Regions from separate parts of the Sedimenticola sp. genome, predicted to be linked through region 3. Evidence: predicted binding sites of a transcription regulator. Region 3 holds the regulator's gene; each other region holds the start of a gene.

Region 1 (10,250 bases), on a different contig from region 3:
TTCCCGTATCACCCACCATCATCCGGGGCGCATTGTCTGGCTCTTTTTTAACGTCGTGATTGCGCTGTTGCTGATGGAGTTGGGGCTGTATCAGGCGTTTGAGAATATCCTGATCACTTACTCAACGCTGGTGCTGGCCTGGATGGGTTCCCTGGTTGCCGATCTGGTGATCAATCGGCCATTGGGCCTGCGGCCCCGGCATATGGAGTTCAAGCGCGGCCGGCTGTATGACATCAACCCGGTGGGATTGGGGTCGATGGCGATCGCATCCATGTTCGGTATCGTCGGGCAACTGGGTTTACTGGGCACCACGTTTAAGGCGCTGGCCCCTTTTGTGTCGCTGTTCATCCCCTTCATCACGGCGCCGCTTATCGCCTATCTCACCGGCGGGCGCTACTACCTGGTCAGAGACCATGATCACCAGGACCATGCACACGCCGCGGATTGCTCCATCTGCGCCAACAGCTTCGAGAGCCAGGATATGCTGGATTGTCCGGTCTATGGCGGGGACATCTGCTCGCTCTGCTGTGCCCTGGACGCCAGTTGCCGGGATCGCTGCCGCCCCCGTGCCCATCTCCAGGCGCAGTTTATCCAGATTATCAGCCGGTTGTTTCCCAACACCCAGGGGTTACGGGTACATGCCACGGTGGTCCATTTTCTGGTCATCCTGACGATGACCAGTCTGTTGATCGCCGGTCTGTTTTTTGTCGTCTATCTCTCCGGTGACTACGGCTCGACCGAACAGGCGGCGATGACCCAATCGGCATTGAATAAAACCTTCCTGCTGCTATTCATCGTCAACGGCGTGCTGGTCTGGCTCTACGTGTTGGCGCAGGACAGTAAGCGTAAGGCGCTGGAAGACTCCCTGCACCGCACCGATCAGTTGCGCCAGGAGGTGGCGGCCCATGAGCAGACGACACGGCAGTTGCAGGATGCCAAGGAGGTGGCCGTCACCGCCAACCAAGCCAAAAGCCGTTACCTGTCGGGCGTGAGTCATGAATTGCGCACCCCGCTGAATACCGTATTGGGCTATGCGCAACTGTTGAAGGCGGATGTCAATCTGGCGGGGCGCAATCGCAAAGCAGCCGAGGTGATTCATCGCAACGGCGAACATCTCTCCGATGTGATCGAGGGGCTGCTGGAGATATCCAAAATCGAGGCGCGTCGCATCGACATCCACCGAGATGAGGTGAATCTGCGCGTACTGATCGATCAGTTGGCCGAGACCTTCGCGGTACAGGCCCAGGCCAAGAACCTGCAGTTTGATTATCACTGCGATCCGGAATTGCCCAACTTTGTCCTGGCCGATGAAAAGCGCCTGCGGCAGATCCTGATGAACCTGCTCTCCAATGCGGTCAAATTCACCCACATCGGAACGGTGAGCTTTCATGTCAGCTACCGCAACGAGGTGGCCAAATTCACCATCAGCGATACCGGCATCGGTATTCATGCGGATGACCGGGAGCGCATCTATGCTCCGTTCGAACGGATCCAGAACGAAGAGACGCGCTTTGTTACCGGTACCGGCCTGGGTTTGACCATTTCACGACTGCTCTGCACCCTGATGGGAGGCGATCTGGCACTGCAGAGCCGGTTCGGACAGGGCAGCGCCTTCACCTTTGCCATCATGCTGCCCTTTGTCTATAAACCGAGCAGCCCGGCGATCAGTAAACGGCGCATCCTGGGATATAGCGGGGCGCGAAAAAAACTTTTGGTGGTGGATGATGAACCTTGGCATCGTGCATTGATCCGCGATTTTCTGACGCCGTTGGGATTCAACATACGCGATGCGGAGACGGCACAGCAGGGGCTGCAGATAGCCGAAGACGAGACGATCGATCTCTTCCTGCTGGATGTGCGCATGCCGCTGATGGATGGGTGGGAACTGGCGCAACGGTTACGCAACCGGGGTATCGAGGCGCCCATCTTCATGCTCTCCGGCAACGCCATAGAAAATCAGCGTGAAGAACTCACCAGCCGTCTGCACAACGAGTATCTGATCAAGCCGATCAATTTGGAGAATCTGCTGGAAAAGATTGGCTCGGCGCTGGAATTGGCCTGGGCGTTCGATACCGAAAAAGTCGTTTTGCCCGCCGTGCTTCCGTATGCCAGCGGCACGGATGAGTCGGCGCCGCCCCAGACCGAGTTGGATGAACTGATCTCCATGGCCAAGATCGGCTATCTCAATGGCGTGCTGGATAAATTGGATGAGCTGGGCGAAAGCTACCGGGACTCCGCCCTATTGCGTTATCTGAAATCTCGTGCCGAGGCCTGCGACCTGGAAGGCCTCATTCGAACTGTCCGGGAGTTCAACTATGCCGCTTGACCGAAACAGTTCTATCGTACTTGTGGTCGACGATTCACCCGACTCGTTAGGCATGATCCACACCGCTCTGCAGATGGGCGGTTACACGGTGCTGGTGGCGCTTAATGGAAAGCAGGCCCTGGATATCGTGGCACAGATCCAGCCCGATGTGGTGTTGATGGATGCGGTGATGCCGGTGATGGATGGCTTTGAGTGCTGTCGGCAGATGCGTCAACAACTTCCCCTGATACCGATCCTGTTTATGACCGGCCTGACCGAGCCCGAGCATATCGTTAAGGCTTTTGAGCACGGCAGTACCGACTACATCACCAAGCCGCTAAATCCCGATGAATTGTTGGCACGCATCACCGCCCATGTGCGTAGTGCCCATTTGATCAGGGATGCTCGGGAAGCGTTAGACTCCGCTCGCCAGCACGTCCTGTCGGTCAACAATAGGGGAGAGCTGTTGTGGACCACGCCGGAGGCACGGGAACTGCTGGCCGTCAACGGTATCGAGGTGGCGCTTGGCGAATTTATCTTCAGCAGGGAGATCAAGGCTTGGCTCGGTGACCAGGAGCCGGCGCAGGACCTGATCATCCATACTCAGCAACGACCGCTGATTATCCGCTACTTCAAGAGGGTGCATGCCGATGAGCATCTGTTGCGTATCGTCGACCAGCATCAGTTGCTCGACCCGAAGGTGCTGGAGGCGGCCCTGCCGGTGACAAAACGAGAGGCCGAAGTGTTGCTGTGGGTGGCGCAAGGCAAGACCAATCGCGAGATCGGCGAGATACTGACCATGAGTCCGCGTACCGTCAATAAACATCTGGAGCAGATCTATACCAAGATCCAGGTGGATAACCGTGCCGCCGCCACCTCCATCGCCATTCAATCACTGTTAGGCATGTCGGTTTAGGCGCGATCGAATACAGGCCGCATTCGTAGGGCAGGCTCCTGTGCGTGCCCGATTGAGATGAGCCGGCATGGTTCGGGCAACCACAGGGATTGCCCCTACGCGACGGATAGAGATTGCAGCTTGGCGGCAGATACCATGGCGGGTAGATACGGCACCCTGCCGTTGCGCCGGGCCACTGGTCTTTCCCCATCCAACCAGAGATACTAGCGCCTTAAAAAATAACCCCGGCACTCAGGTTGTCCCATCCATGCAACAGATCTTCAGCATCATCTTTCCCATCTTCGCTATCGTCCTGGTGGGGTATCTATATGGGCGTCGGCATGCGCCGGATATGGCAGCGGCCAACCAGCTCAATCTCGATATCTTTGTCCCGGCGCTGATTTTTCATGTGTTGTCACAGAAAAGCTTTGAACTGGGGGCGTATCAGGCGTTGGCGTTCGCTGCACTGGCGGTGGTGATGGGCTCCGGCCTGTTGGCCTGGGGTGTGGCGCGGCTCCTGAAGTATGAGGCGAAGACCTTTGTGCCGCCAATGATGTTTTCCAATTCCGGCAATATGGGACTGCCGTTGGCACTGTTTGCCTTTGGTGAGCAGGCGCTACCGGCCGCGGTGGTGCTGTTCATCGTCGAAAATACCCTGCATTTCAGCGTAGGCATGAAGATGCTGGATCACCGCACCTCATTAATCGGCATCCTGCGTATTCCAATGGTAATGGCGACGGTCGCCGGCATCTCATTCAGTCTCACCGGCTGGGTGCTGCCCAATGTGCTGTCGGTCTCGATAGAGATGGTGGGGCAGGTGGCGATCCCGTTGATGCTGTTCTCGCTCGGGGTGCGCTTGACCGGCGTGGATCTGCGGGATTGGCGTATCGGTGTTGTTGGCGCGCTGGTCTGCCCGGCGACCGGCCTGATTGTTTTGTTGATGATCACCCCGTTGCTTGATCTCCCGGCGCTCCAGTATGGGCAACTGCTGGTATTCAGCGTATTGCCACCGGCCGTACTCAACTTCATGGTGGCGGAGAAATACAACCAGGAGCCACGCAAGGTGGCCTCGATTGTGATGCTTGGCAATCTTGGCAGTCTGCTCATCATACCGCTTGTCCTGGCCTACATCCTGGCACAGAACGGACTCTGATATCGGTTATCAGTGCCTCGTTAGTCTGCTTTCACCCAGATGAATTGCACAGCAGCGGTGACTCCGGGGCAGATCGGCGAATAGTGACCTTACGGCTTACCCGTTTTTTATTGTTGTTTGTACCTGCTATAAAGTTAAGTCAGGCTGTTGGTTTCCAGCCACCTGGGTTATACCCGTCCAATCAATCCAAGGAGGATATCCGTGGCACTATTGATGCGCATTTTTGCGACCGGCATGTTGCTCTTGTTCACGATCGCCGGCAAGGCGGATGAACAGCCGGATCCGCAGTTTGAGGTAACTCAGGTTGCACCGGGACTGTATATGCTGAGCGGTGTCGGTGGTTTTGTCGGCGGTAATATCGGATTGTCTATCGGTCCGGACGGTGTGGTGATTATCGATGACGCAATGCCACCGTTTCTGGACAAGTTGACCGCCAAGATAAAAACCGTCACTCAGCAGCCGCTGGATTTTCTGATCAACACCCATGTGCATGGCGACCATACCGGCAATAACGCCACCCTGGGTAAACAGGGGGTGCGTATCGTCGCGCACAAAAACCTGCGTCAGCACATGGTGAGCAAAGGTATTCCCGGTGTGGATGGCGTGATCGATGCACCCAGTGAGGCACTGCCGGTTATCACCTTTTCTGAAGAGATGACGTTTTATCTCAACAACAACACCGCTAACGTGTTCCATGTCGCCCATGCCCATACCGATGGTGACGCGGTGATTCATTTCCGAAACCTGAATGTGATTCATACGGGCGATGTGCTGTTCAATGGGCTGTTCCCGTTTATCGATCTGCAAAGTGGCGGCAGCATTGACGGCTATATCGCCGGCCAAAAGCAGATTCTTGCCAAAGCGGACAACGGCACCAAGATAATCCCCGGCCATGGACCACTGGCCAGTAAAGCCGATCTGGAAGCGGCTATTAGCATGCTTGAGGAGACGCGTGATATCGTCGCCAAATTGGTCGCCGATGGGAAATCGGAAGAAGAAGTAGTCAAACTCAACCCATTAACCAAGTATGAGAAATGGAGTTGGGGATTCATCAATACCGAAGGGATGACGCGACAGCTCTATAAGGGACTTAAACAGGCAATGTAAATGGGGCCTGCTTCGCTGAACGGCATCCGCTAAAGGACTACGCACAAACTCCACTTGGGATGGACCAAACAGGTTGCGCCCCAAGTGGAGCCTCTCTCGCTGGATTTGTAATCGTCTGTGGCTGAAATCTAAGCCGGTCGCTTGTTTGAAACGGTGCTGAAAGGTGCACGGGATGTGCTGTGCTCACCGAACGGCTTTGTCCACCGTCCAATCGAGAGATTGGGATGAGTCAACGAATCTGCACTTAAAACTGTCAAAGATGGCAAGAGGATATAGACTGTAACCTAGGTGTGCAGACTTTTATTCGGTGCTGTTATGAGTTCATATTCCACATTGACCATCGATCTTCGTCAGATGATTCTTGCCATCGAGACGGCCGTCTCTCAAGTAGGTATGAACGATACCAATCACGGCAAACGCGTGGGTTACATCGCCAGCCAGTTGTCGCACCAGCTTGGTTACAGTGAACAGTCGATACAATTTGCTTTTGATTTGGGTATGCTGCATGACTGCGGTGTTTCAACAGAGCAGATGCACTCCAGTCTTGTGAACCATTTCGACTGGAGCGACGCCCATATCCATTGTGAAATCGGTTATCGGTTGTTGAAGGACTTCGAACCCCTGGCGCCTTTTGCCATCCCCATTCTCTACCACCATACCCCTTGGCGGGAACTCAAAGAGCTGGATATCAGCAATCTGGACAAGCGGATGGCGAATCTCATCTTCCTGTCCGACCGTATCGATGTCTTGGCTGCGGCCCATTACGAAACCGATATCTTGCTGGCAAAAGAGGAGGTGGTGAAATCCATCGTCGGTTACAGCGGGGGCTACTTTGATCCGGTGCTGGTTGACGCATTCCAGGAAGCGGAACGCTCGGAAGCATTCTGGATCGCGCTGGAAAGTCGTCACGTGACCCGATATGTCTGGGACATGGGGCAGTTCGAAAGCAGTGAACGATTGAGTATTGCGCAGGTTAAAAAGCTATCACTGATTATGGCGTATATCGTTGATCAAAAGAGCCCGTTCACGGCGCAACACTCGGCGCGTGTCGCTGCGCTGGCGAAGTATCTGGCCGGGACCTATGGACTACTAAACGAACAGTGCGAAAAGATTGAGATTGCCGGGTTGCTGCACGACCTGGGTAAGTTGCATATACCGGATAATATTCTTGAGAAGCCGGGGCCGTTGAACGATCTGGAACGGTCCATTATGAACCAGCATAGTTATGAGACTTTTGAGATCCTGCGCCATATCAAGGGACTGAATGAGATTGCCAGCTGGGCGGCATTTCACCACGAGGGCCTAAACGGTGCTGGTTATCCATTCCACCCGCGGGAGCGGGACCTAAGCGTGGAAGCACGGATTATCGCCGTGGCTGATGTTTTCCAGGCACTGGTTCAGGATCGGCCTTACCGGTCCGGTATGCCACTGGACAAGGTGCTGGAAAACCTTAATGCATTTGCCGACCAAGGAAAGCTTGATCCGGAAATTGTTGCCTTGGCCAGACAGCACGCCGATGTCTGCTTCAACATCGCACAAGTCGAAGCGCGACAGGATGGTGAAAATTCACTGCAGCTGTTTTTGCAGTATGACGGATAAGCTTCGAGTTTAGATTAATCCGCTGACCTACCCATAAAGATAGCGACGCGTTCCAGTCAGGCATCGCTACGCATCGGGCTATACGACGACATTTTTTCGCTCGTTAGCTTGCCGTTGGCACGGAGGGTCTTTAACGCCTTTGAATTACTTGATTAATCAGGAAACGACCTTGACAAGACGAAAGGTTATAGGAGACTCCGGTATAACGGCAAGCGTGGTACGCGTAGAACAAAGTCGTTTTAACGTTGTGCCATAAGATTTTAAAAAGGCCAATGCCGAATCGGTTGAGTCAAACTCATCAATCAGGATTTCATCGATCAACATACCCTCTCTTGGAACGGGGTCAACCTGTATTCTGTGCAGCGCCGGCTGCCTTTTCGAGTTTCACTCTCGGCAATCCAATGGCTGTATGCAGGGTAGTCCTGGATCGCCATGTGATGGATCAAGATGACTTTTCTTCGCCCGGTGATTTGCTGGAATGTCTGGTGAACGGCGTGGGTGTCACAGGTAGTGGCAGTACATATTAAAATTGGCAACGGCGTTGATTGAGACGGAAAGTGTCGGTATTTTTTACATTTTGCTCTCTTTACAGAAAACGTGATTTTATAATTTATTGATGTGGTGTTTATTTTAAGTTTTAGCGCGAATATTGCATGTTTTTTAGCAAAGGATGACGAACCTTGTTTTTGTATAAGGAGCTCATCATGTTTAGACAATTTTCTGCAATATGTCTGCTGGTTTTTGTCGGGAGTGCATCCGCTGTTACGCTACCTGCTCCGATCTACGGCCCGACTGGTCCTTTCTATGGGCAGTACGACGATTTCTACTCCTATTCACTGCCACTACTGAACTACTTTTCTGATCCTTCAGGACAGGTGGTACTCAATCTGAGCACGGCCACCCTGGATGATACCCTGAATGCCGGAGATCCTTGGTATGTTAATTCGTCACCCGGCGAATTGGGTAAGGATGGACAGTACATCGTGCTGGCGACGGGAACGAATAATCAGGGTGTGAATGATAACAGTGATGTCAGTTCCCTGATCGATCCCGCTTATGAAACACCGGATGGCGGTGGGGCAAACTCGGACAGCTTCTCTACCGTTACCAGTGATTCCACGGCCAACCCATACGGTGGGACCCTGGCAGGTGCCGAGGAGCCGGATTATGGCGATACACCTAACGGCAATACCGATGGTTTCCCGGACTTTACACAGGACTCCACTGATTCATGGGATATCAACGTCGGATCACTCGTCGACTTTTTAAATGGCGAAGAGATGGTGGTGTTCTTCAACCACAATGAACTGGGTGATACCCAAGAGTTGAGCGCTTGGGTTAAAGTCTGGTTTACCGATCTTGATGGCAATATTATCGAGGTGGATAAGAACGGCGGCTTCTACACCGGTGACGATACCGAAGACGCCTTCTATCTACGGGATACGTTCTACAACGGTGTCAATAACCTGGGAGACGGCAATTTCGGTATCGATAATCCCGAACTGGATGACTGGGCTCTGGCACCGGGTGATGTCTGTATCGACACCAACAACATCGCTGCCGGTATCGATATCGGTTGCCAGGTGTACAATCCGAATGATCCCGGGATTGAAAAATTCAACCACAACCTGGGCGCAAACAACGCGGCCTATGCCATCTATTCTCCGTGGCTGAATCAATTTATCGCCGGACTGCTCAATCCGGAAGATTACGTGATGCACGTGGATATGCGGTTGTCCGGTGAAGATAATGGCTACGAGCAGGCATTTATCTCCACATTCAGCCGGGTTACCAACGTACCGGAGCCCTCAACCCTGTTTGTTTTAGCCATTGGCCTGCTGGGTCTCGGGGCAACCTTACGCTGGAGACATCGGCACTAAACGTGGCGCGGTATGACAACAAAAAGCCCCGATATCGAGGCTTTTTGTTGTGTGGTTGATTAAAACAATAAAGCCTAGCGTTTTTACTGTTAACTTTCTTTCGGCTGATCAAGCGCAAGTTGGACTTCCTGTTTCTGCTGGTGCTGTTTTTTGCTGTCGGCTACCTGGTGCCGCCATTTCTCAGCATGGTACCTGAGGGCGTGCGTCCGCTGCTGGTCTCGGTGTTTTCCGTGTTTGGCGCTATCTATGTGTTCATCAGCGTCAAACTGCTCGGTGACGTTATTCGTGCCCTGGCAGAGTAGACATGCCGCTGCACAATGATCTGGTGCCAATTAGAACAGCTGCAGGACGCAGTGAACTTGAACAGCGGTCGGGAACCTTGACCGTGCTGAAACGCAAATTGCTAATCCTGATTGATGGCAAAAAACGGATAGGGGATCTGAGACGGCTCCTGGATGGAGATTCCAGTCTGGACCGCAACCTGTGCGAGTTGTTGTGCCGCGGTTTGGTGGCGACTCAATTGACGGGTTCACTGCCAGTATCCGATTTCCCTCCCTACCAGCAGTTGGTGGCCAATCTGGCGATTGCTTATCTAAACGGGCATGCCAAACCGCTGTTCGGGATTATTGCCGGAATGGCGGCGTCGGGGGAGGGGCGTGCCGAGGCGATAGCGCGCATGGAGCGGTTGGTACGCCTGACTATTGATGAACGGGCAGCGCAGGAACTGGCGCAGTGTTTGCGGCTGGCACAGACAGGTGGACGGGTATGATTTCAACGGAGGCTTAGGATATTTTCCAGTGTTGCCTTGCACAAACCATAGCGATTAATTTCTTTACAGTCATCTTGAGAGAGGGTTATATCTGGCTCAACGCCATGCCCTTCAATCGCTTGTCCATTTGAGTCGAATAGATAATTAACCGGTACCAGCATGATTGTCGCGGAGTTGACCCTGACTACCGTCCTGACTACTCCCGCGCCGGCTGTCTTCTTCCCTGCCACTGTGCCGAGATGATGGTTTTTGATAAATGCGGCCAGCAACTCTGCACCGCTGGACGTCTTGTCGTCCACCAGAACAACCATCGGTTTCCTTAACCCGATCGGTGAGGCTCGTTTATCGGTATAATACCGGCCAGGCATGGAGCCTTTGGTTTCGCCGATTAACCTGTTGGTTGGCCCAAGCAGCTGCGCAACTTTGTTGACGCTGTATAGTGTGCCGCCCAGGTTGCCTCTGAGATCAATCACCACGCCGTCGGCGTATTGGAAGGCCTGGTCCGCCAAAATTCGCTCTAACTCAATCGCCGTATTATCGAC
Region 2 (10,250 bases), on a different contig from region 3:
GGGGGCGTGGGCGAAATTTTCATCGGCCATCTTGGCGCAGTACGGGCAATCGTTCAGGTGCATGAACAGGATGACATGCTTGCCCGATTCGGCCGCTTCCTGGGCGTCGCTGGCAATGTCGAGAAAGCTCTCCTTGAACCAGTCCGGATGGATCGTCGGTACGCCGCCGGTGAGTTTGCCCGGCTGGGTGGTGGCGACACTCTGCAGGCTGAACAGGGTACAGCAGACAAGTCCGATGACGCCGACTAAACGGTTGAACATAGTTATCCTCCACGGGGTCCATCTGGCCGCTATCCGGCTCTAATATTGCGATACTATTCAGTGAGTTGCCGTCCATCTTGCCGGATGGCGCTTGTCAGGCCGTTTTGGAATAACCACTGAAAATCTATCTTGTGTGCGGTCATTATTAGCCAGGGCGTGGGGCTTGTCTATCTCCCGGCAAACAGGAATATCAATGTGGCGAGGTTGGCAATCAGCAACAGCCCGGCCAGTATCTTCCAGAACATGGATGGGTGTCTCTCCAATAGCGGCTTGGGTCGATCGTCGACCAACTGCTGGTTCGGCCGCGTCATATCCTGGAGGAATTCGGAGAGCGCTTCATAACGCTTTTCCGGCAGCGGATGGGTGGCCTTTTTCAATGCGCCGTCGATCCAGGCGGGGATAGCGGGATTGTATTCCCGGGCAGAGTGGTAGCGCAGTTTGTGTGCCGGCAGCGGTTTTTCATGGTCGCCATAGGGGAGCGCGCCGGTCAGCATCTCGTAGGCGATCACTCCGAGAGAAAAAATATCGGAACGTTGCGTGCCCGGGCTGCCATCCAGGTATTCTGGGGCCGAATAGTTGATGGTCCCCAGGGGGGTGGCCGGACTGTCTTGGCGCAGTTCCTGTACCCCGGCGATACGTGTTGAACCGAAGTCGATGATCTTCAGGACGCCATTTTTATTAATCAGGATATTGTCCGGCTTCAGATCCTGGTGGACCATCTCCATGCGGTGGAAGGCGCGCAAGCCACTGATGATCTGGGTCAGATAGTCTCGCATCTGTTCGATATTCATCTGGCCCAAGTCATCTATGCGCTGGCGCAGGGTCTGTCCATCCAAATATTCGGTAACGTGGTAGAGAAAACGCCGCCGTGCCGGTTTGTAGACGCGCAATACGTGTGGGTTGTTGATGCGGCGGCCGATCCACTCTTCATTCAAGAAACTGTTGAGAAATTCCGCATCGTCGTTGAAGTTGGCCGACGGGGTCTTGAGCGCCACCTGTTCTTCGGTTTCACTGTTGATGGCGAGGTACACTTCACTACGTTTGCTGGCGTGGATTTCGCGCACAATCTCATAACCGTCGATGTTCATGCCGGGCAACAGGTTGGGTGGGAACGGCAGCTCCGCCACCCGCTGATAGATATCGTCAATCTGCTCGTCGGGGAGCGAGATCACCCGCAGCAGTTGGCAGGTGACGTTGTCGTTACTGCCCTGTTCCAGCGCGGTCTGGGTAATGGCCCGGGCGGCCTGCGGCAGGTTGCCCTGATGGGTTTTGATCAGCCGCTGTAACTCGCGGTCGGTAAGGAAATCATGCACCCCGTCGGTGGAGAAGATCAGCAAGTCACCCGGATTCAGCGCAATGGAGCGGTAGTCGATCTCCAGGTGGCTGTCTATGCCCATGGCACGGGAGAGTAGATCCTGCTCCTTGGAGACCCAGACCCGGTGATCCTTGGTCAGCTGTTCCAGTCGCTGTTCGCGGTAGAGATAGATGCGACTGTCACCCACATGGAACAGATGGGCCGTGGTGGATTTGATCACCGCCACGCTTAATGTGGTGACCATCCCCTTGGGGGAGTCGTAGCGGCTCTGTCCCTGGCCGCACAGCCAAGTGTTCAGTGCGCTGAGAATCTTGCTGGCGGATGTCTTGACGCTCCAGGACTCGGGCGTACTGAAGTAGTCGTTTAGAAAACCGGTGACACAAATCTGGCTGGCTTCATGACCGCCCTCACTGCTGCTCATGCCGTCGGCGATCACGGCCGCCACACCTTTGCTCAGCAGCAGGTCATCCGGTGGTATCCGGGCATCTGCCGCGTCGGCATTTTGCTGTTTGGCACCCGTTTCGGTACAGCAGGCGTAATCAATTTCCAGGGTGTTCTTCATCGCTATTCTGCATACGCCAAAGGTTGGTGCCGATACGCCCCGACCTTATCCGTGTCGGAGCGTATCGGGGGCGATCAACTGACGTCGATCATCTGCACGGTGCCGTCCGGCAACACTTCAGCGGTCTGACCTTCCGGTTCATCCAGAAACTGTACGGCGGCCAGTGTGACAATGGCCGCACCGGCGATCACCAGGAAAAACAGCTGCGGCGTGACGAAGGAGAAGACCGTCAGAAACAGCACGGCTCCTACATTACCATAAGCGCCCGCCATACCGGCTACCTGACCGGTCATGCGCCGTTTAACCAGCGGTACGATGGCAAATACCGCCCCTTCACCGGCTTGAACGAAGAATGAACAAGCCATGGTAGCCACTACCGCCAGGGCGATCGGCCACTCAGAAGTGATGCTGCTCAATATAAAGTAGCCGACTGCCAGGCCGCCGATCAGAATGGTCAAAGATTTCTTGCGACCGAATTTGTCGCTGAACAGACCCCCGGTGGGGCGGGCCAACAGGTTCATGAAAGCGTAACCCGAAGCCAATAAGCCCGCCTGCACCAGCGAGAGATCAAAGGTATCTTTAAAGAACAGTGGCAGCATGGAGACCACAGCCAACTCGGATCCAAAGGTGACCAGGTAAGCGACGTCGAGAATGGCAACCTGTTTGAATTTGTAGCGGTGGAGTTCCGGTACGGGCTGAACGAAGATGTGGCCGTTAATGCGCCAGACCTGCAGGGTCTGATACCCGTAGAGCAGAATCAGGCTGACGTAGATACTGTAGGTGACGGCCTCGTTCAGCAAGCCGAGATTAGATGGGCCGAGTTTCCATGCCAGGATTGCCAGCGCGGCATACATGGGGATATTCATAAACAGGTAGAAATAGAAGTCTCCCTTGCTGGTGACCTCCATTGCGCCGGTCTTTTTCGGCTTGAAATAGGTCGATCCCTTGGGAGTGTTGCGCGCCAATTTATAGTAGATGAGGGAGTAGGCCAGCGTGATAGCACCCGTGGAGGCGATGGCATAGCGCCAGCCCTCATTACCGCCATACAGTAGGGCAATGGTAGGCAGGGCGAGGGCGGCTGCGGCGGAGCCGAAGTTGCCCCAACCGCCATAGATACCTTCAGCCAGACCGACCTGACGGGCCGGGAACCATTCGCCGATCATGCGGATACCGATTACAAAACCGGCACCGACAAACCCGAGCAGGAAACGGCTGATGGCCAGTGCCTCAAAGGAGTCGGCCATGGCAAAGGCGAAACAGATAAAGCTGGAGATGAACAGCAAGGTGGAGTAGACGATCCGCGGTCCCAGCTTATCCACCAGCATACCTATAATAATGCGTGCCGGGATGGTTAGTGCGACGTTCAGGATCAACAGCGCCTTCACCTCCTGCGCACTCAGTCCCAGGGTCTGCTGAATCGACGCCAACAATGGGGCATGGTTAAACCAGACCATAAAGGAGAGGAAAAAAGCGAACCAGGTGATATGTAGCGTTCGTATCTTTCCGCTAAAGGAGAAGAGGTTTAATTTGCTTTCTGACATGGACGTGCTCCAGAGATTGACAACGTTTGCCTGTCTATAGCATTGCCTGTGCCAATTTTGTAACCATATGAAAAATAACATTAAAAACTCATTTTTTTGAGATGGGTCAACGATTTGCGCACTCTCCGGGTGCAAGCAAAAGGAATGTCGCCCGATTTCGGGTCAGTTTCGGCAAACGATTTTTCGCATGCCATATTTCAGTGCGTTTAGTCGCCTTCCGGCACCAGATTGATTCATTTTTTATCTACCTGAAACTGCCGCATCAGCGCGAAACCCCCGTTATTTACGGCTCAAGTGAAAGTTGGCATAGCGGTTGCAAATGAGGGTCATATGTATTTGGGAGTTTTGATCGACCCGATGTGTTGAGAGGCAAAACATGAAAGAACGATTGGTATTAATAGGTAACGGCATGGCCGGCGTGCGTACGCTGGAAGAGTTGCTCAAGCTGGAGCCGAACAAGTATGAGATTACGGTTTTCGGTTCCGAACCACACCCGAACTACAATCGTATCCTCCTCTCCCCGGTGCTGGCGGGAGAAAAGAAGTTTGACGATATCGTTCTGAACAAGCGTGAGTGGTATGAGCAGAACAATATTACTCTGCACAGCGGGTCGCCGGTGGTTGAAATCAACCGGGTGAAACGCAAAGTGGTCGCGGCCAACGGAGTGGAAGCGGAGTATGACCGGTTGCTGCTGGCCACCGGTTCGTCGCCTTTTATTATCCCCGTACCCGGTGCCGACCTGGAAGGTGTGATCAGCTTCCGTGATATCCACGACGTCGAGCAGATGTTGGCGGCATCGAAACAGTATAAACACGCCGTGGTCATCGGCGGCGGTCTGTTGGGTCTGGAAGCGGCCAACGGTTTGATTAAGCAGGGCATGGAGGTCTCGGTCGTTCATCTCATGGACACCCTGATGGAGCGTCAGTTGGATGAGGCGGCGGGTGCCATGCTTAAGCGTTCCTTGGAAGAGAACGGCATGCACTTTTTGATGGGTGCGCAGACTGAAGCGATCCTGGGCGAGGAACGGGTTACTGGCGTACGGTTCAAGGATGGCTCAGAGGTCAAGGCCGACTTGGTGGTGATGGCGGTGGGCATTCGTCCCAACATTGAACTGGCCAAACAAGCCGGTCTCCATTGCGAGAGGGGCGTGGTGGTCAACGACACCATGCAGACCTACGATCCACGTGTCTATGCCCTGGGCGAATGTGTGCAGCACCGTGACACCTGCTACGGTCTGGTAGCGCCGCTGTTTGAACAGGCCAAAGTGTGTGCCAATCACCTGGCCGAGCTGGGTTACGGTCGCTACGAGGGTTCGGTCACCTCCACCAAACTCAAGGTGACCGGCATCGATCTGTTCTCGGCCGGTGATTTCCACGGCGACGAGAAAACAGAAGAGATCGTGTTTCAGGATCAGGCCGGCGGCACCTATAAAAAACTGGTGATCAAGGATAACCGTATCAGTGGCGCCGTGCTCTACGGCAACACCGTGGATGGCGCCTGGTACTTCCAGTTGATGCGCGAAGGTACCGATATCTCCGATATGCGCGAGAGCCTGCTGTTCGGTGAAGCGGCGCATCTGGGTAGCTCGGGACACGGTGGCCAGTCCAAGGCCTCGGCCATGGGCGACGAGGCCCAGGTGTGTGACTGTAACGGCGTCTGCAAGGGCGACATCGTCAAGGCGATCACCAGCGAAGGTTTGTTCACAGTGGATGAGGTGAAGGCGCATACCAAGGCGGGCGCCTCCTGTGGCTCCTGTGTCGGTCTGGTGGAGCAGATCCTGGCCAATACTTTGGGTGGCGACTATTCGGCACCGGAAGCCAAACCGATCTGTGCCTGTACTGATTTCACCCACGACCAGGTGCGTTCCACCATCCGCGAATATGAGTTGACCGACAAGCAGGCGGTTTTCGACAAGATGGATTGGCGTACTCCGGACGGTTGCCACGTCTGCCGCCCCGCCATCAACTATTACCTGATCTCGGCCTGGCCGGGCAAGGCGAAGGATGATGCCCAGTCGCGCTTCGTCAACGAGCGGGTTCACGGCAACATCCAGAAGGACGGTACCTTCTCGGTAATTCCGCGCATCCTGGGTGGCAAGACAACACCTGATGAATTGCGCGCCATCGCCGATGCGGCGGATAAATTCAACGTCGGTGAAGTCAACCTGACCGGCGGCCAGCGTATCAACATGCTGGGCGTAAAGAAGGAGGACCTGCCGGCGATGTGGGCGTTCCTTACCGAACGTGGTCTGGTCTCCGGTCACGCCTACGGCAAGGCGCTGCGTACGGTGAAGACCTGCGTCGGTTCCACCTGGTGCCGCTTCGGTACCCAGGACTCCACCGGGCTCGGCATCAAGCTGGAAGAGATGACCTGGGCCTCCTGGATGCCACACAAATTCAAGATGGCCGTCTCCGGTTGTCCGCGTAACTGCGCCGAAGCTACCATCAAGGATTTTGGCGTGGTCTGTGTCGATTCCGGTTACGAGTTGCATGTCGGCGGCAACGGCGGTGTTAAGGTGCGCGCCACGGATGTTCTCTGTCGTGTCACCACCGAGGAAGAGGTGATGGAGCACTGTGCCGCATTCATCCAGCTCTATCGGGAAGAGGCACGCTATCTGGAGCGCACCGCGCCCTGGATCGAGCGGGTCGGCCTCTCCGAAATCAAAAAGCGTATTGTTGAAGACGTACCTGGTAGAAAGGCTCTGTATGAACGCTTCCTAGAATCACAGGAAGTGGCCCAGCACGATCCCTGGACCGCGCGTGCCAACGGCGCCGAGGCCCATGAGTTCACCCCGATAAAACAGATAGGAGAGTGACATGTCCGCAGTAATGAGTGAAAAGTGGGTGGAGATCGGAACTCTGGACGAGATACCTAGACTCGGCTCACGCGTAGTCCGTACCGCTACGGATGAGATCGCCATATTCCGTGCGGCGGATGACAGTGTGTTTGCTCTCTCCAATCGCTGTCCGCACAAACAAGGTCCCCTCTCAGAGGGTATCCTGCACGGTCACCGGGTGACTTGCCCGTTGCACAACTGGGTGATCGAACTGGAAAACGGCGAGGCGGTTGCCCCCGACGTGGGCTGTGCCAGAAGTTACCCGGTGCGGATGGAGGGGGAGATGATCCTACTAGCGATATGATGCCGTGGAGGATTGCCTTGTCTCACTAACTGTAATAAGAATAGAACACGCTTGAAAAAAGACCTGTCAAACTTGACAGGTCTTTGGTTATACCGGCCTCGATAAAAAGGCCGGCGTCGTGACAACTAATTCAGACAGTATCATCTACCTGACCCGCAGTTAAACCTTGGAGTCATCACTTGACACGTCAGATGAGCCGCCGGAGCTGTCGTCTATAGAATCGCCACTGTGCGAATCGCTGCCACTGTGCGAATCGTTGCCACTGTCCGAATCGTTGCCACTGTCCGAATCGTTGCCACTGTCCGAATCGTTGCCACTGTCCGAATCGCCGCCACTATCACTACCACCGCCATCGCCGCCGCCATCACCGCCTCCGTCACCACCCCCGCCATCGCCGCCACCACCATCACCACCTCCGTCACCACCACCATCACCGTCTGCATGGGCCTCACTGACGATTAAGAAACTCGGGGCAGCAAAAGCGGCCAGAGGGACAAGGCCAAAGAGTTTGAGTGCAGAGCGTCGACACAGATCGACAGACTCTTCATCTTGGTCAAGCGGTAACAATGCGTTTTTTTTCATTGCGATTACCTTCTTGTGAAGTTTGCCTCAAAGATTGTATTCAATCGTCGCGCTCAACGAGTAAATAGCGTTGTGGTGCCGATTCAATTCAATAGGACTCATTCTAAGTAAAAAAGTGCGGCCTTCACTGTGACCTAGCCAACGCTTTTGCCGTCATAAAGGGATGAGTGTCATATTTGTTTTGCTCGGTTGAAAGGGATGGTTGTCATCTGTTTGTAACAATACGAACGAAAGAACAGAGAACAAAAGAATGCAGAACGAGTAAGCAGAAACAGAACGAGGACACCCAACATCCAGTTGCCCAAGAAACAGAACGAGGACACCCAACATCCAGTTGCCCAACATCCAGTTGCTATTCCGCATGCTCCTCACTTGTTGATGTGAAATTAGTTCACTCGTCACCTATTGTTTGATAATCTTCCAAAAATGTAAGGGATATCTGCTTGGCGGGATGCGAAAATTACTCCAAATCAGTATTCCGACGGATCAACTACGACAGAGCAGGAAGGTCAATGCCCGGCACGGATAAGTCGAGTTTTACAAATAATGCGCGAGCAACATTAATATCAATAATCATATGGAACCAATAACTTTATTCATCGGCAAGATCTCTGCAATCTATTGGCTGGTTTATGGACTCGGATTTCTTATTTCACGAGAATTTTACGCAAATCAATTAATGAACTCGAGTAAGAGTGATTCTTTGGCTGTCACTTTACAAGGAGCGATTCATTTGTATATTGGAGCTGCAATTCTAACGAATCATCTTCTTTGGGATAACCTTTTAGCAATACTGGTTACTCTATTAGGTTTTATGTACCTTGCTAAAGGTATAGCAATTATTGTGTTTCCAGGCGCAACACTTAAATCAGGTAAGCCTACGGTTAAAACGTTACGCCTTTCAGGAATTGGCTTTATTCTTCTAGGATTAGTTCTGGGGTATTTGAGTTTTTTTGCATAGTTGGATTAGAGGAACAAGGACATCCATTATTCATTCAATTGTTTGTAATATCCCGGATAGGTAATCAACGTCGGTACACAGATAGTGCCCATTATGATGATCTTGATGCTATCACGCTCTTGAACCTGGAAGGTGATCTCCACGAACAAGACCATAATTATCAAATATACTTGATTTCCCCTCAATGGAAGCAGGTATAAAAGATTGGAATCTTATAGGTATGGATCATCACAAGTTAGTAGAAGAACCTTTATCCAGCTATTAGCTTAAATGACAGAGGCAAGAACAAGGATATCCAACACTTGGAAAGGTCAGAATGTTGTACCGATTCACGCCGGTTCGTCACGTACTTGAAAAGGGGTGACATGAAAGGTGGTGGGAGAATGATGGGTGTCCTCAAATTCCGTTTTCAGTAATCATTCGTTAGATCATTAAATGATTCTATCCAAAAAACAGATCGACGAAGTAAAGATAGTTTATTAATCAATAATTAGAGGTTATGTAATGCGTATTTTGGGGATCTTGTTTTTGTCTGTTATTGCTTTGGTACTTAGTGGTTGTGCCAGTATTACTTCTTCTGAAATGCAGTCGATTGCTGTATCTAGCAAAGAAACTACGGGTGAGCAAATAACGGCGGCAAAATGTTCGATTATTAATGATAAAGGAAAATGGGATATAGAGACGCCAACAGTGGTTTCAGTGCATAAGTCATCACAGGATTTATTGATTGATTGCGAGAAGGAAGGTTTAAAAAATGGATTTGTCAGAGCTGTATCAAGTGCATCAGCTGGTATGTATGGAAATATTATATTTGGCGGTGTTATTGGGGCTGTTATCGATCACTCCAAGGGTAGCGGGTATGAGTACCCGGCCAATATATCTGTCATTATGGGTTCGCAAAAAGTGGTCTATGTAACCGATCAGCAAATTATTCAACCAGTTGTTGCTAAAAAGAAGCTATTAAGCTCTGATGTTAATTCCAACGACAATACCATGGTACAACAACCCGGTATAAAAGCCGCATCGGGGGGCACGTGTGCAAGGTGTTTAGGGGAACAGTCATGCCCATTTATTGATAACGGCGATGGTACAGTAAAAGATAGAAGAAATAATCGCATATGGATGAGGTGTAGTTATGGACAACAGTGGGATGGTGAAACTTGCATAGGTGATCCAAAGGAAATCACGGTTTGGCAGGCAGAAAGTATTGGTAAAAAGCTATATGTCGGTAATGGTATGGGGTGGCGTATCCCCTATAAATCAGAGATGAATAACTTAATCTTAAATGCTTGTGTGCCTACGATTAATGCAGATGTTTTTCCTAATACGCCAACTGGCGAGTTTGCTACATTTGATGCTACTCAATCTAATTGGCATGCACGCTATTTTAATATGAAAGACGGTAATAGCTACAATGCGTCTCATTATGGACATGTAAAGTCATACATTAGATTTGTGCGTAATTAGCGGATTAAAGGAACAAGGACATCCATTATTCATTCAATTGTTTGTAATATCCCGGATAGGTAATCAGCGTCAGTACACAGATAGTGCCTATTATGATGATCTTGATGCTATCACGCTCTTGAACCTGGAAGGTGATCTCCACGAACAAGACCATAATTATCAAATATACTTGATTTCCCCTCAATGGAAGCAGGTATAAAAGATTAGAATCTTGTTGGCCTTGACCATCACAAGAAAGTAGATGAACTATTGGTTTAGATGGCAGTAACGAGCATGCCCGAGCCGATTAGCAGCAGTCCGATTCCGGCGACATTGCCGATCAGATGTCCTGATGGCAGTAACTTTTCAGCCAGCACGAAGCCGGCGATTAGGGCTACCCAGAGCAGGTTCATCACGCCGGCCACGAACAGCAGCAGCATCA
Region 3 (10,250 bases):
GGTATCTTCTCTCTCAAGTGGCGCAGATAGCGCATCACCACGTCCAGCGTGACTTCCGGTCGCACGGTGATGGTGTCCGGATTCATCAGACCGCCGGCGGTATCCTCCGGGTAAGGGAGGACGGCCTCCAGGCGCTCGCGGCGCTGATGGTCCAGGGAGTCGAGGATCTCCAGGGTAATGGTTTGGGGAAGCTCTTGGATCAGGTCGGCCAGGTCGTCGGTGTCGAGACCTTCGGTGGCGGCCAGCAGCTCTTCCCGGTCCATCTTGCTGATCAGGTCGGCCCGGACTTCGTCCGCCACCAGGATCAGCACTTCACCGTCATTCTCTTCGCTCACCAGCCCCCAGACGATATCGCGCTGGGTCAGCGGTAGCGATTCCAGCAGATGTGCTATTTCACCGGGATGGAGGGCATTGAGCATCCGCCTGGCTTGCTGCAGGGTGCCACTGTCCAGGGCCGCATGCAGGCGGTCCAGACGGGTGCTGCCAATTTGTGCGGGTGCCTGATCGGACATGGTTGACGGGATTCCTCGCCGGGTGAAGGCTGGGTGCTTCGGACCGGGCCGATTCTAGCAGTTGCAGATGACAAGCGGGAGACATCAAGTGTGAATTAGTGTGATTCAGCGCTTTTTTATGCTGTGATAGCAGAATGCCGGGTCGTGGACGGTGAGAATGCCATCGGGTGCGGTTCACCATGGCGATCTTCAGTGCCGGGTACAGATCTTGTCCAGTAGTTGCTCAAAGTCGCTCTCGCCCAGCCGTTTCATCAGTTTGCGGGTTTGTCGCGTCAGCTTTGCCGCATCCAGCTCGAACAGGCGCTCCTTGGCGATCAGCAGCGAGCCCGGCTGCATACTGAACTCACGCAGTCCCATCCCGATAAGAAGTGGGATGTAACGCGGGTCACCGGCCATTTCACCACACATGCTGACCGGGATGCCGGCGCGCTCCCCAGCCGTAATCACCATCTGGATCAGACGCAGGATGGCGGGGTGCAGCGGATCGTAGAGGTAGTTGACCTCGTCATCGACACGGTCTATCGCCAGGGTGTACTGGATCAGATCGTTGGTGCCGATGGAGAGGAAGTCCAGTTCGCGGGTGAAGGCATCGGCGGACAGCGCGGCGGCGGGTACCTCGATCATGCCCCCCACCGGGATTTCGCTGGCGAAGGGAATGCCTTCATGGCGCAGATCCGCTTCGGTTTCGCTGATCAGGGCCTTCAGTTTCCGTACCTCCTGAAGGTTGGACAACATCGGGATCATGATGCGTACCGGCCCGTGGACAGCGGCGCGCAGGATTGCCCGCAACTGAGGCTGGAACATCTTGGGTTCTTTCAGGCAGAGGCGAATGGCACGTAGGCCGAGTGCCGGATTGCAACTGGTGGCGGTACAGCCGTCGACCTGTTTGTCGGCCCCCAAGTCCAGCGTACGGATGGTAATCGGGATGCCGTCAAGTCCCTCCACTACCCGGCGATAGGTTTGGTAATGCTCCTCTTCATCTGGCATGCCCTGTCGGTTCATGTAGAGAAATTCGGTTCGGTAGAGGCCGACGGCATCGGCCTGCAGTTCCCGGGTGGCTTCGATATCCTCGGGCAGCTCAATATTGGCCATCAGGTGCACCCGAACCCCTTCACGGGTGGTGGCGGCCTTGCCGATCAGGCTGCGTAACTGGGTGGCGCGGCCTTGGGCTACGTTGATGCGGCTCTGGTAGTGAGCAAGGGTGGACTGATCGGCGTCTGCCAATACCACGCCCTGTTCGCCATCCACCACCACACATTCACCCTGGCGCAGCAACCGGGTGATGTTGTGTACCCCGACAACTGCTGGGATGCCCAGGCTACGGGCCAGGATGGCGGTATGGGACATCGGTCCGCCAAATTCCGTAATGAAGGCGGCGATCCCCTGGTGGCGCATCACGATGGTATCGGCGGGGGTCAGGTCCTGGGCCAGGATCACTTTGCCGTTGAGATCGGCTTCGGTATCGCCGTCGATATCCAGCAGACTCATCTGGATCTGGTTGACCACGTGCTCCACGTCGTCCTTGCGGGTCCGTAGGTAGGGGTCATCCATGGTGTCGAATACTTGAACCAGCGAATCGCGCTGTAACTGCAGTGCCCATTCTGCCGCATAGGCGTGTTGCTGTATCAGCTGTATCGGTACTTCTACCAAGGCGGCATCATTCATCATCAGCAGGTGGGTGTCGATGAAAGCGATGATGTCGGAGCGGGTGGTGCTGGGGATTTTTTCGCGTATTCCCTGAAGCCGTTCCCGGGCGCCCTTTATCGCCAATCGGAAGCGCTTGATTTCACCGGGGATATTTTTACTGTCGATAGTTCGCGGACTGATATCCAACAGTCCACGCTGCAGAATATGGGCTTCGCCGATGGCAACGCCCCGGGTGATGCCGATGCCGTTTCCGGCAAAGGTCATTCAGGTTCTCCAAACCGGTCGTTAATCAATGCCTCCAATGCGGCGGCGGCCTCGATTTCATCCTCTCCCTCTGTGGTGAGGGTTAGTTCGGTTCCCTGACTGGCGGCTAACATCATCACCTCCATGATACTTTTTCCGTTGGCCGGCCTGGCGTCGCGGATCAGTTGAATGGTGCTGCTGTACTGCCCCGCTTCGGTGATCAGCTTGGCTGCCGCCCGGGCATGCAGTCCCAACCGGTTGATAATGGTTATCTGTTTCGTGACCATAAAAAGCTCAATTCGCCCCTACCATGGGGAAACAATATCTCACAATCGGCTTCCGTGACAAAATAGCAGGCCGGGTAGTCGTTCAGATAGTTTGTCCGCTCCCATGGTGGGAAATATATTTTTATTATTTTGAATGGAAATAGGGGCCGGCTTTCAGCCATGCGGTGGGGTCTACGGCCGCCTTATATTCCTGGCCGATTATCGCTCCGGGGCTGATTCCCGGGGCAGGTCACGATGACGGGTCTGAATCTGTCTGCCACAGGTGCGGAAATGGGTTGCCAGTTGTTCCACCAGGTAGACGGAACGGTGCTGTCCGCCGGTGCAGCCGATAGCAATGGTCAAGTAACTGCGTCCTTCGGCTTCAAAGCAGGGGATCCACTGCTCCAGAAAACGAATCAGGTCCTCTTTGTATCGCTGCACGTCGCCGCTTTCTCCCAGGAAACGTTGCACGGCATCATCCTTACCCGTTAGTTGGCGCAGTTCGGGTTGCCAGTGGGGATTAGGCAGACAGCGGGCGTCGTAGACAAAGTCGGCGTCTCGCGGGACTCCCTGTTTGTAGCCGAAGGATTGAAACAGGAGGGATATTTTTGTATCCAGCCGTTCAGTGATACGGGAGCGAATGATGTGCCGCAGCTCATGCAGGTTGGTTTGGCTGGTGTCGATGCGGATATCGGCGACATTGAGAAACGGTGCCATCAACTTCCGCTCGTAGCTGATCGCCTCCGCCAACGGCCTGGCACCACCGGTCAGCGGATGTCGGCGGCGGGTTTCGCTGAAGCGTTTAATCAGCGTTTCGTCCTGCGCCTCCAGGAATATCACCTCGTAGCGGATTTTCTGTGTCTTCAGCGGTTGCAGCAGGTTGGCGATACTCTCGAACTCGGCCGGCGCATTGCGCGCGTCAATACTGATGGCGACCAATTCAAAGCGTTTGTCCTGTCTGTTGACCAGCTCGCCCGCCAATGCGGGGAGCAGGAAAACGGGCAGGTTGTCGATGCAATAGTAGCCCTCATCTTCCAGGGTGTGCAGTGCGACGCTTTTTCCAGAACCTGAAAGTCCGGTGATGATGGCCAACTTCATAGGGTCTCCGTTACCTCTGTTTACACCTTTGGGTAGTTAGGGCGTGTCTTCCTGCAGCGATAACAGAGATCCTTCTAAGGTGGGTGACAGATCAGCCGTTGGCGCTTTTCGGTATGGGCTCCTGTTGTATGAATGCCTGCAGCAGTGCCTCCCTGTCTTGGCTTTTACGCAGGCGCTGACAGAATGTTTCGTCACTGAACAGGGTAGCCAGTTTTGCCAAAAGCTGCAGATGTTCTTCGGTTGCCTCTTCGGGGACCAGGAGGCCGAAAACCAGATCCACCGGTTTTTGATCGATGGCGTCAAAATCGGCGCCTGACTGGAGTTGAATGAAAGCGCCACGTGCTTCGGTGACGCCGGCTACGCGGGCGTGAGGCAGGGCGATGCCATGCCCCAGCCCGGTGCTGCCTAATCGTTCCCGCTCGAGCAGTTTGTCGAACACCGTGCCCTGATTTAGCTCCTCCGAGGCCGTTGCCAGCAGGCCTGCTATCTCTTCGAGTATGCGCTTTTTACTAGCAGCCGGATTCGCCACGCTGATGCGTTCGGCATTTATGAAATTTGCGGGAAACATGGTTTTGCCTGTTGATTAGATTTCAGCGTTGGCAGGATCGATTCCTTTCATGCCTACACCATTGCGGTGATTGGTACTCTTCTCCTTGAGTTTTTTGACCTGTCGGTCGACTTTGTCCACCAGACCATCGATGGCGGCATACATATCTTCTTCTACACAGTCTGCAAAGACATCGGCGCCATTCACGTGGAGTGTGGCTTCGGCCTTTTGGCGCAGCTTCTCGACACTCAGAATGACATGGATTTTGGTGACATGGTCAAAGTGTCGCTCCAAACGTTCGAACTTTGTCTCGACATAATTGCGCATGGCTTCGGTGATGTCCACATGGTGACCGGTGATGCTGATTTGCATGATTTGCTCCTTGGTTACTGGCCTCTAGACGAGGCGCTTGCGCTCGTTTGATGGCGGTATCGCCATAGACTCGCGGTATTTTGCTACCGTCCGCCGTGCGACCTGAATGCCCTGATCGGCGAGTATGCTCGCCAATTTGTTGTCGCTGAGAGGCTTGTTCGGCTTCTCGGCAGCGACCAGTTTTTTGATCAGTGCGCGTATCGCGGTGGCGGAACACTCTCCGCCTCCAGCCGTGCTGACATGACTGGAGAAAAAATATTTGAACTCGAGCGTACCCCGGGGGGTATGCATATATTTTTGTGTGGTGACCCGTGAAATGGTGGATTCGTGCAGTTCCAGGGCTTCGGCGATATCCCTTAGCACCAACGGTTTCATCGCCTCTTCGCCGTGTTCGAAGAACCCCCGCTGCAGTTCGACAATCTTGGTCGCCACCCTTAACAGTGTTTCGTTGCGGCTCATCAGGCTTTTGATAAACCAGCGCGCTTCCTGAAGATGATTCTTCAGATAGTTGTTGTCATCGCTGTTGTCGGCACGGCGGATCAGTCGCGCATATTCCGGATTGACCCTGAGTTTGGGCGCCGCTTCGGCATTCAGGTCCACGTGCCATGTGCCATCCCGGCGCGTCACGAAGACATCTGGAATGACGTATTGGGGTTCAGTTTCGGCCACCAGGCTGCCTGGGCGCGGTATTAGCGAACGGATCAACTGGTTGATCGATTTCAGCGTGTCATCATCGATCTTCAGCTTGCGCTTGATCTGGTTATGATCCTGCTGGGCCAAAAGCTCAAAGTGATCGCTGATCAGGCGGGTGGTGAGCGCCATGGCCGGATGGGGCTCCGGAAGTTGACGCAGTTGGATCAGCAAGCACTCCTGCAGATTGCGTGCGCCCACCCCTGGTGGATCGAATTGTTGAATTCGGTGCAGTACCGCTTCAATCTCATCCAACTCGACCTCTTGAGCGGCCATGCTGTCGAGTATCTCCTCCAGTTCCATTCGCAGGTAGCCATCCTCATCGATGCCGTCGATGATGGAGACGGCAATCTCGCGATCCAGATCGCTGAACGGCGTCAGGTTTAACTGCCAGGTGAGATAGTCGTAGAGGGTGCGTGCACTGCGGCGCTGGGAGAGGTAGTCATTGTCACCCGAGTCTCCCCGCGAGGCGAGCCCGGAAGAGGGAGGGAGCGCGCTGTCGTATACATCATCCCAGCCGCTGTCCACCGGCAGATCTTCCGGCATGGAGTTTGCCTCGCCGTTGATCTCTTTTTCGTTATTGAGGTCGTTGCTGGTGGCTTTATCCCCTTTCAAGCCATCGCCATTGAGCCGCTCAATAACGCTTTGCTGTTCGTTGCGGCGGGCGTCTTCCCGCGCGCTGTTGTCCTCTTCGGTCTCCAACATCAGGTTGGAATCCAGCGCTTCCTGGATCTCCTGCTTGAGATCCAGGGTCGAAAGCTGCAGCAACCGTATGGCCTGCTGCAATTGCGGCGTCATGGTGAGATGCTGGCCAAGTCGAAGCTGGAGCGTTTGCTTCATGCGGTTATCTAGATCTGGTACGTAATTTGTATGTTTTTCACAGCTTCATTCTAGCGTAAAAAGCGAACAGGCGCACAAGGAGAAAATGCTTTGTTGCTGTGAATCAAACCTAAGTCGATTGGTTATAAACTGAACTCTTTTCCCAAATAGACCGAACGGACTTCCTCGTTGGCCAAAATCTGCTCCGGTTCGCCCTCGGCCAGCACCTTCCCCTCGCTGATGATATAGGCGCGCTGGCAGATTCCCAGCGTTTCCCGCACGTTGTGGTCGGTTATCAGTATACCGATGCCGCGGGCAGAGAGCTCCCGGATGATGTTCTGGATATCCTTGACCGAGATGGGGTCGATGCCGGCAAAGGGTTCATCCAGCAGGATAAAGCGCGGCTCCATGGCGAGCGAGCGGGCGATCTCGAGGCGCCGCCGCTCACCTCCGGAGAGGCTCATCGCCTGGTTGTTGCGCAGATGGGTGAGATTAAAATCCACCAGCAAGGCTTCACAAGCCTCGATCTTTTCCGGTCGATCCAGATCTTTGCGGGTCTCGAGTATGGCGAAGATGTTGTTGAAGACGGTTAGCTTTCGGAATATAGACGGTTCCTGGGCCAGATAACCCAGCCCGAGGCGGGCCCGGGCATGCATAGGCAGGGCCGTGATGTCGTGTCCATCTATCTTGATGGTTCCCCCTTCCGACGGCACCAGCCCGGCTATCATATAGAAGCAGGTGGTTTTACCGGCGCCGTTGGGGCCCAGTAATCCGACCACCTCTCCGCTGGAGAGATTGAGTGAAACACCGTTCACGACGGCGCGGCGGCGATAATGTTTCGCCAGATTTTCGGCAGTTAAGACAGTCATCGGTGAGTTACTTTTTACCGCCGATGGTTACCTTGACACGCTCTTTACCCTTGGCGCTGGTGCCGGCCTTGACCACGGCCCGTGCGCGGTCGTAAATGATCCGGTCGCTTTTAAAGGTGTCCTTGCCCTGAGTGAGCACGGCATCGCCGGTCATATTGATGATTTCACTGTTGGCGAAGTATTCGGCCTTTTTTGCTCGACCCTTGATCGTTCCCTTGTCGCCCTCGGTGTCTTGTTGAAAGGTGACCGGGTTTCCGACGGCCTCAATCTGATCATTCTGCTCCTTACGCTGGGTAACGGTGACTTTGTCCGCCTTAAGGATAATACTTCCCTGTGTCAGTACCACATTACCTTTATAGGTGCTGATACCGCTGCGGTCGTCGATGTCTACGCCATCCGCTTCGATATAGATAGGCTGATCCTTGTCCGACTGCAGGGCGCTGGTCAGTCCTGGCAGGATCAGCATCAGGGCAAGGGCGAACCACCGGCGGCCAGTGTGATGGGGCTTAGGGATTGACTTCATAGCGTCCTCGTACATTGGCTAGTAGTTTGATTCGGATCGGCTGCTGCAGCCAAATCTGCATGCCTTTGGCGTCGATGCGGTCTGCATTGCTGCGCGCATTGACCTGGGCATCCGTCTCCACATAGTTGTCCCGCGGTTGCACGCGCAGATCACGGGTCCTGATATGCAACGGCCTTACTCCCGGAGCCGCAGAACGGTCAATTTTAACCGCACCCTGCAAAAGAAGCACCTCTCCGTCTCCGGATAGCCAGCCGGTCTCCGATACGACGCGCCAGGGGGGGCGGTCCAGATCGTAAAGTGTCAGTCTGGGTTGGAGGAGCTCGGTACTGTCATCATCCATGAAGTGGGTCAACCGTTCCGCAACCAGGCGCTTCCCGGGGCGACCGGAGAGATCCATCATAGTGGAGTCGACACCTTCCAGGTAATAGTCGGCACGGTGTTCCTGGGCGGCGTGTGATGATTCGTCCAGTGAACTTTGCCGGGCGAGCCAGAGCGTGCCGCCCACCAGTGCCAGCAGTAGGCCGCCAATCACCAGATTTCGCTGTTCGATCATCAAGCGTGATGCCTCTTCAATGATGCCAGTGCGTGGATAGTATCAGCGCAGATACTTCTCATACGCCTGCTCCAGGGTGCCCTGTGCTGCCATCAGCATTTCGCAAATTTCCCGTGCAGCCCCGTGTCCGCCTGCCGCCTGGGTCTGCCAGTGGGCATGCGCTTTCGCCAGCTGATGGGCGTCCTGTACCGTGATGGCCAACCCGACCTGGCGCATGACGGGCAGGTCTACCACGTCGTCACCCACATAGGCGATCTGTTCATTACGCAGGCCCAGCTTGTCCCGCAACGCTTCAAAAGCGGGCACTTTGTGGCGTTGGCCCTGGAAAACGTGTTCGATGCCCAGACTCTCCATGCGCAGGGCGACTACATTGGAAGTGCGACCAGTAATAATACCTATCTCGATGCCGCTTTTTTGCAGTAGCTTCATGCCGAGGCCGTCTTTGGAGTTGAATGCCTTGTACTCTTGGCCATCATCTCCCAGATAGAGGCTGCTGTCGGTCAGTACCCCATCCACATCAAAAATGACTAAACGAATCTGCTTCGCCCGGTTTAATGTCTCCTGCATCTTACTTGTCCTTCATACGGCGTTCATTGGGTTGCTGTCGTGACTCTCCGGGTCAGACAATACCGGCCATCAGCAGGGAGTGCATGTTCAGGGCGCCAATCGGTATCTGCTGGTCATCGACGATAAACAGAGAATTGATTTTTTTCTCCTGCATGATCTTCAGCACCTCTGCCGCCAACATGTCGGCGGTGGCCGTGGTACTGCCGTGGGTCATCACGTCGGCCACCAGGCAGTTGCGTATGTCGATCGGGTGGTCGAGGGTGCGTCGCAGATCGCCATCGGTGTAAATCCCCTTGAGACGGCCCTGGTCATCGGTTACCGCCGTCATGCCCAGTCCTTTTTTGGTCATTTCCAGTAGGGCGTCCCTGAGGTTGGCCTTGTCCGATACTTGGGGTATCTGTTCGCCCGTGACCATAACGTCGCTTACCAGCAATAGGAGTCGGCGTCCCAGGCTACCGCCGGGATGGGAGCGGGCAAAGTCCTGCTCGGTGAAGCCGCGAGCCTCCAGCAGTGCGATGGCCAGTGCATCCCCCATGGCCAGGGTGGCGGTGGTGCTGGAGGTGGGGGCCAGATTGAGCGGACACGCCTCCTGTTTGACGCTGACGTCTAGATGGACATCGGACTGTTGGGCGAGGTTGGAATGGGGGTTGCCGGTCATGGCGATCAAGGGAACACCCAGTCGTTTGATCAGTGGCAGGATGGTGAGCAGCTCGGCTGTCTCTCCCGAGTTGGAGAGTGCGAGTACTACGTCCTTGCCGGTGATCATCCCCAGGTCGCCGTGGCTGGCTTCTCCCGGATGCACGAAAAAGGCCGGGCTACCGGTACTGGCCAGTGTGGCAGCGATTTTACTGCCGATATGGCCGGATTTACCCATGCCGGTCACGACAATGCGCCCCTCGCAATTCAACATAAAGCCGCAAGCATGGGAAAAATCACCATTGATTCGATCGGCCAGGGCCTGGATGGCGGCGGCTTCGTTACGAATTACCGCTAGCCCCAGGGCTTGGAGTTTTTCTGCCTCTTCGACAGAGGGTTTGCAGTCCTTTTTCATGAGGGTTGCCGCTCTATTGTTTGTGGATTTGTCGTTGGCTCAGCGGCCGTGACAGGTTCAGAGTGCATGAAGAGTACCCCTTGATAGGCGACGAAAGCCAGTACCAACAGGGTTCCTTCAAATCGATTGATCCGTCCGGCACCGCCAAAACCATAGCTGATAATAAACAGCGCCAGTGTCAGGCCGAGCATCATCGGCATATCCCGGGTCAGCACCAGCGGGTCGAACGGGCCCGGTGCGATCAATCCCGGCACCGCCAACACCGCCAGCAGGTTGTACATGTTGGAGCCGATGACATTGCCGATCGCGATGTCGTGTTCTTTTTTCAAGGCACTGGCGATGCTGGCTGCCAGTTCCGGCAGGCTGGTGCCGAGTGCCACGATAGTCAGACCTATCACCAAGTCGCTCACGCCATAGGCGGTGGCGATATTGACGGCTCCCCAAACCAGGATGCGGGAGCTGAACAGCAGCAAGGCCAGGCCCAGGGAGAAAT

What was found. Region 3 encodes sigma-54, which starts transcription at its own class of promoters, with help from an activator protein. Its sites were predicted from a motif close to TGGCANGNTNCNTGCTT; they were not measured.
Region 1: a site for sigma-54 is predicted at 7,698-7,714, ahead of ACQY5R_RS09330 (PEP-CTERM sorting domain-containing protein). Genes of this name have one in related genera too.
Region 2: a site for sigma-54 is predicted at 3,982-3,998, ahead of nirB (nitrite reductase large subunit NirB). Genes of this name have one in related genera too.

What each region holds. Positions count from the first base shown of each region.
Region 1 covers NZ_JBNKFS010000011.1:23,086-33,335, reverse strand. Annotated here, with positions in the region: gene ACQY5R_RS09360 (hybrid sensor histidine kinase/response regulator) at 1-2,326, shown strand, start outside; gene ACQY5R_RS09355 (response regulator) at 2,316-3,221, shown strand; gene ACQY5R_RS09350 (AEC family transporter) at 3,469-4,353, shown strand; gene ACQY5R_RS09345 (MBL fold metallo-hydrolase) at 4,555-5,460, shown strand; gene ACQY5R_RS09340 (HD-GYP domain-containing protein) at 5,776-7,059, shown strand; gene ACQY5R_RS09335 (hypothetical protein) at 7,216-7,383, opposite strand; gene ACQY5R_RS09330 (PEP-CTERM sorting domain-containing protein) at 7,764-8,939, shown strand; gene ACQY5R_RS09325 (hypothetical protein) at 9,059-9,241, shown strand; gene ACQY5R_RS09320 (hypothetical protein) at 9,244-9,708, shown strand; gene ACQY5R_RS09315 (S41 family peptidase) at 9,711-10,250, opposite strand, start outside.
Region 2 covers NZ_JBNKFS010000009.1:113,832-124,081, forward strand. Annotated here, with positions in the region: gene ACQY5R_RS08365 (thioredoxin family protein) at 1-261, opposite strand, end outside; gene ACQY5R_RS08370 (protein kinase domain-containing protein) at 429-2,138, opposite strand; gene ACQY5R_RS08375 (NarK family nitrate/nitrite MFS transporter) at 2,213-3,679, opposite strand; gene nirB (nitrite reductase large subunit NirB) at 4,056-6,494, shown strand; gene nirD (nitrite reductase small subunit NirD) at 6,496-6,819, shown strand; gene ACQY5R_RS08390 (hypothetical protein) at 6,979-7,401, opposite strand; gene ACQY5R_RS08395 (hypothetical protein) at 7,979-8,362, shown strand; gene ACQY5R_RS08400 (DUF1566 domain-containing protein) at 8,867-9,829, shown strand; gene ACQY5R_RS08405 (DUF2182 domain-containing protein) at 10,084-10,250, opposite strand, start outside.
Region 3 covers NZ_JBNKFS010000013.1:91,430-101,679, reverse strand. Annotated here, with positions in the region: gene mgtE (magnesium transporter) at 1-512, opposite strand, end outside; gene ptsP (phosphoenolpyruvate--protein phosphotransferase) at 702-2,423, opposite strand; gene ACQY5R_RS10920 (HPr family phosphocarrier protein) at 2,420-2,689, opposite strand; gene rapZ (RNase adapter RapZ) at 2,888-3,766, opposite strand; gene ptsN (PTS IIA-like nitrogen regulatory protein PtsN) at 3,858-4,334, opposite strand; gene hpf (ribosome hibernation-promoting factor, HPF/YfiA family) at 4,350-4,685, opposite strand; gene ACQY5R_RS10900 (RNA polymerase factor sigma-54) at 4,710-6,215, opposite strand; gene lptB (LPS export ABC transporter ATP-binding protein) at 6,338-7,063, opposite strand; gene lptA (lipopolysaccharide transport periplasmic protein LptA) at 7,071-7,586, opposite strand; gene lptC (LPS export ABC transporter periplasmic protein LptC) at 7,570-8,139, opposite strand; gene kdsC (3-deoxy-manno-octulosonate-8-phosphatase KdsC) at 8,182-8,706, opposite strand; gene ACQY5R_RS10875 (KpsF/GutQ family sugar-phosphate isomerase) at 8,759-9,757, opposite strand; gene ACQY5R_RS10870 (calcium/sodium antiporter) at 9,754-10,250, opposite strand, start outside.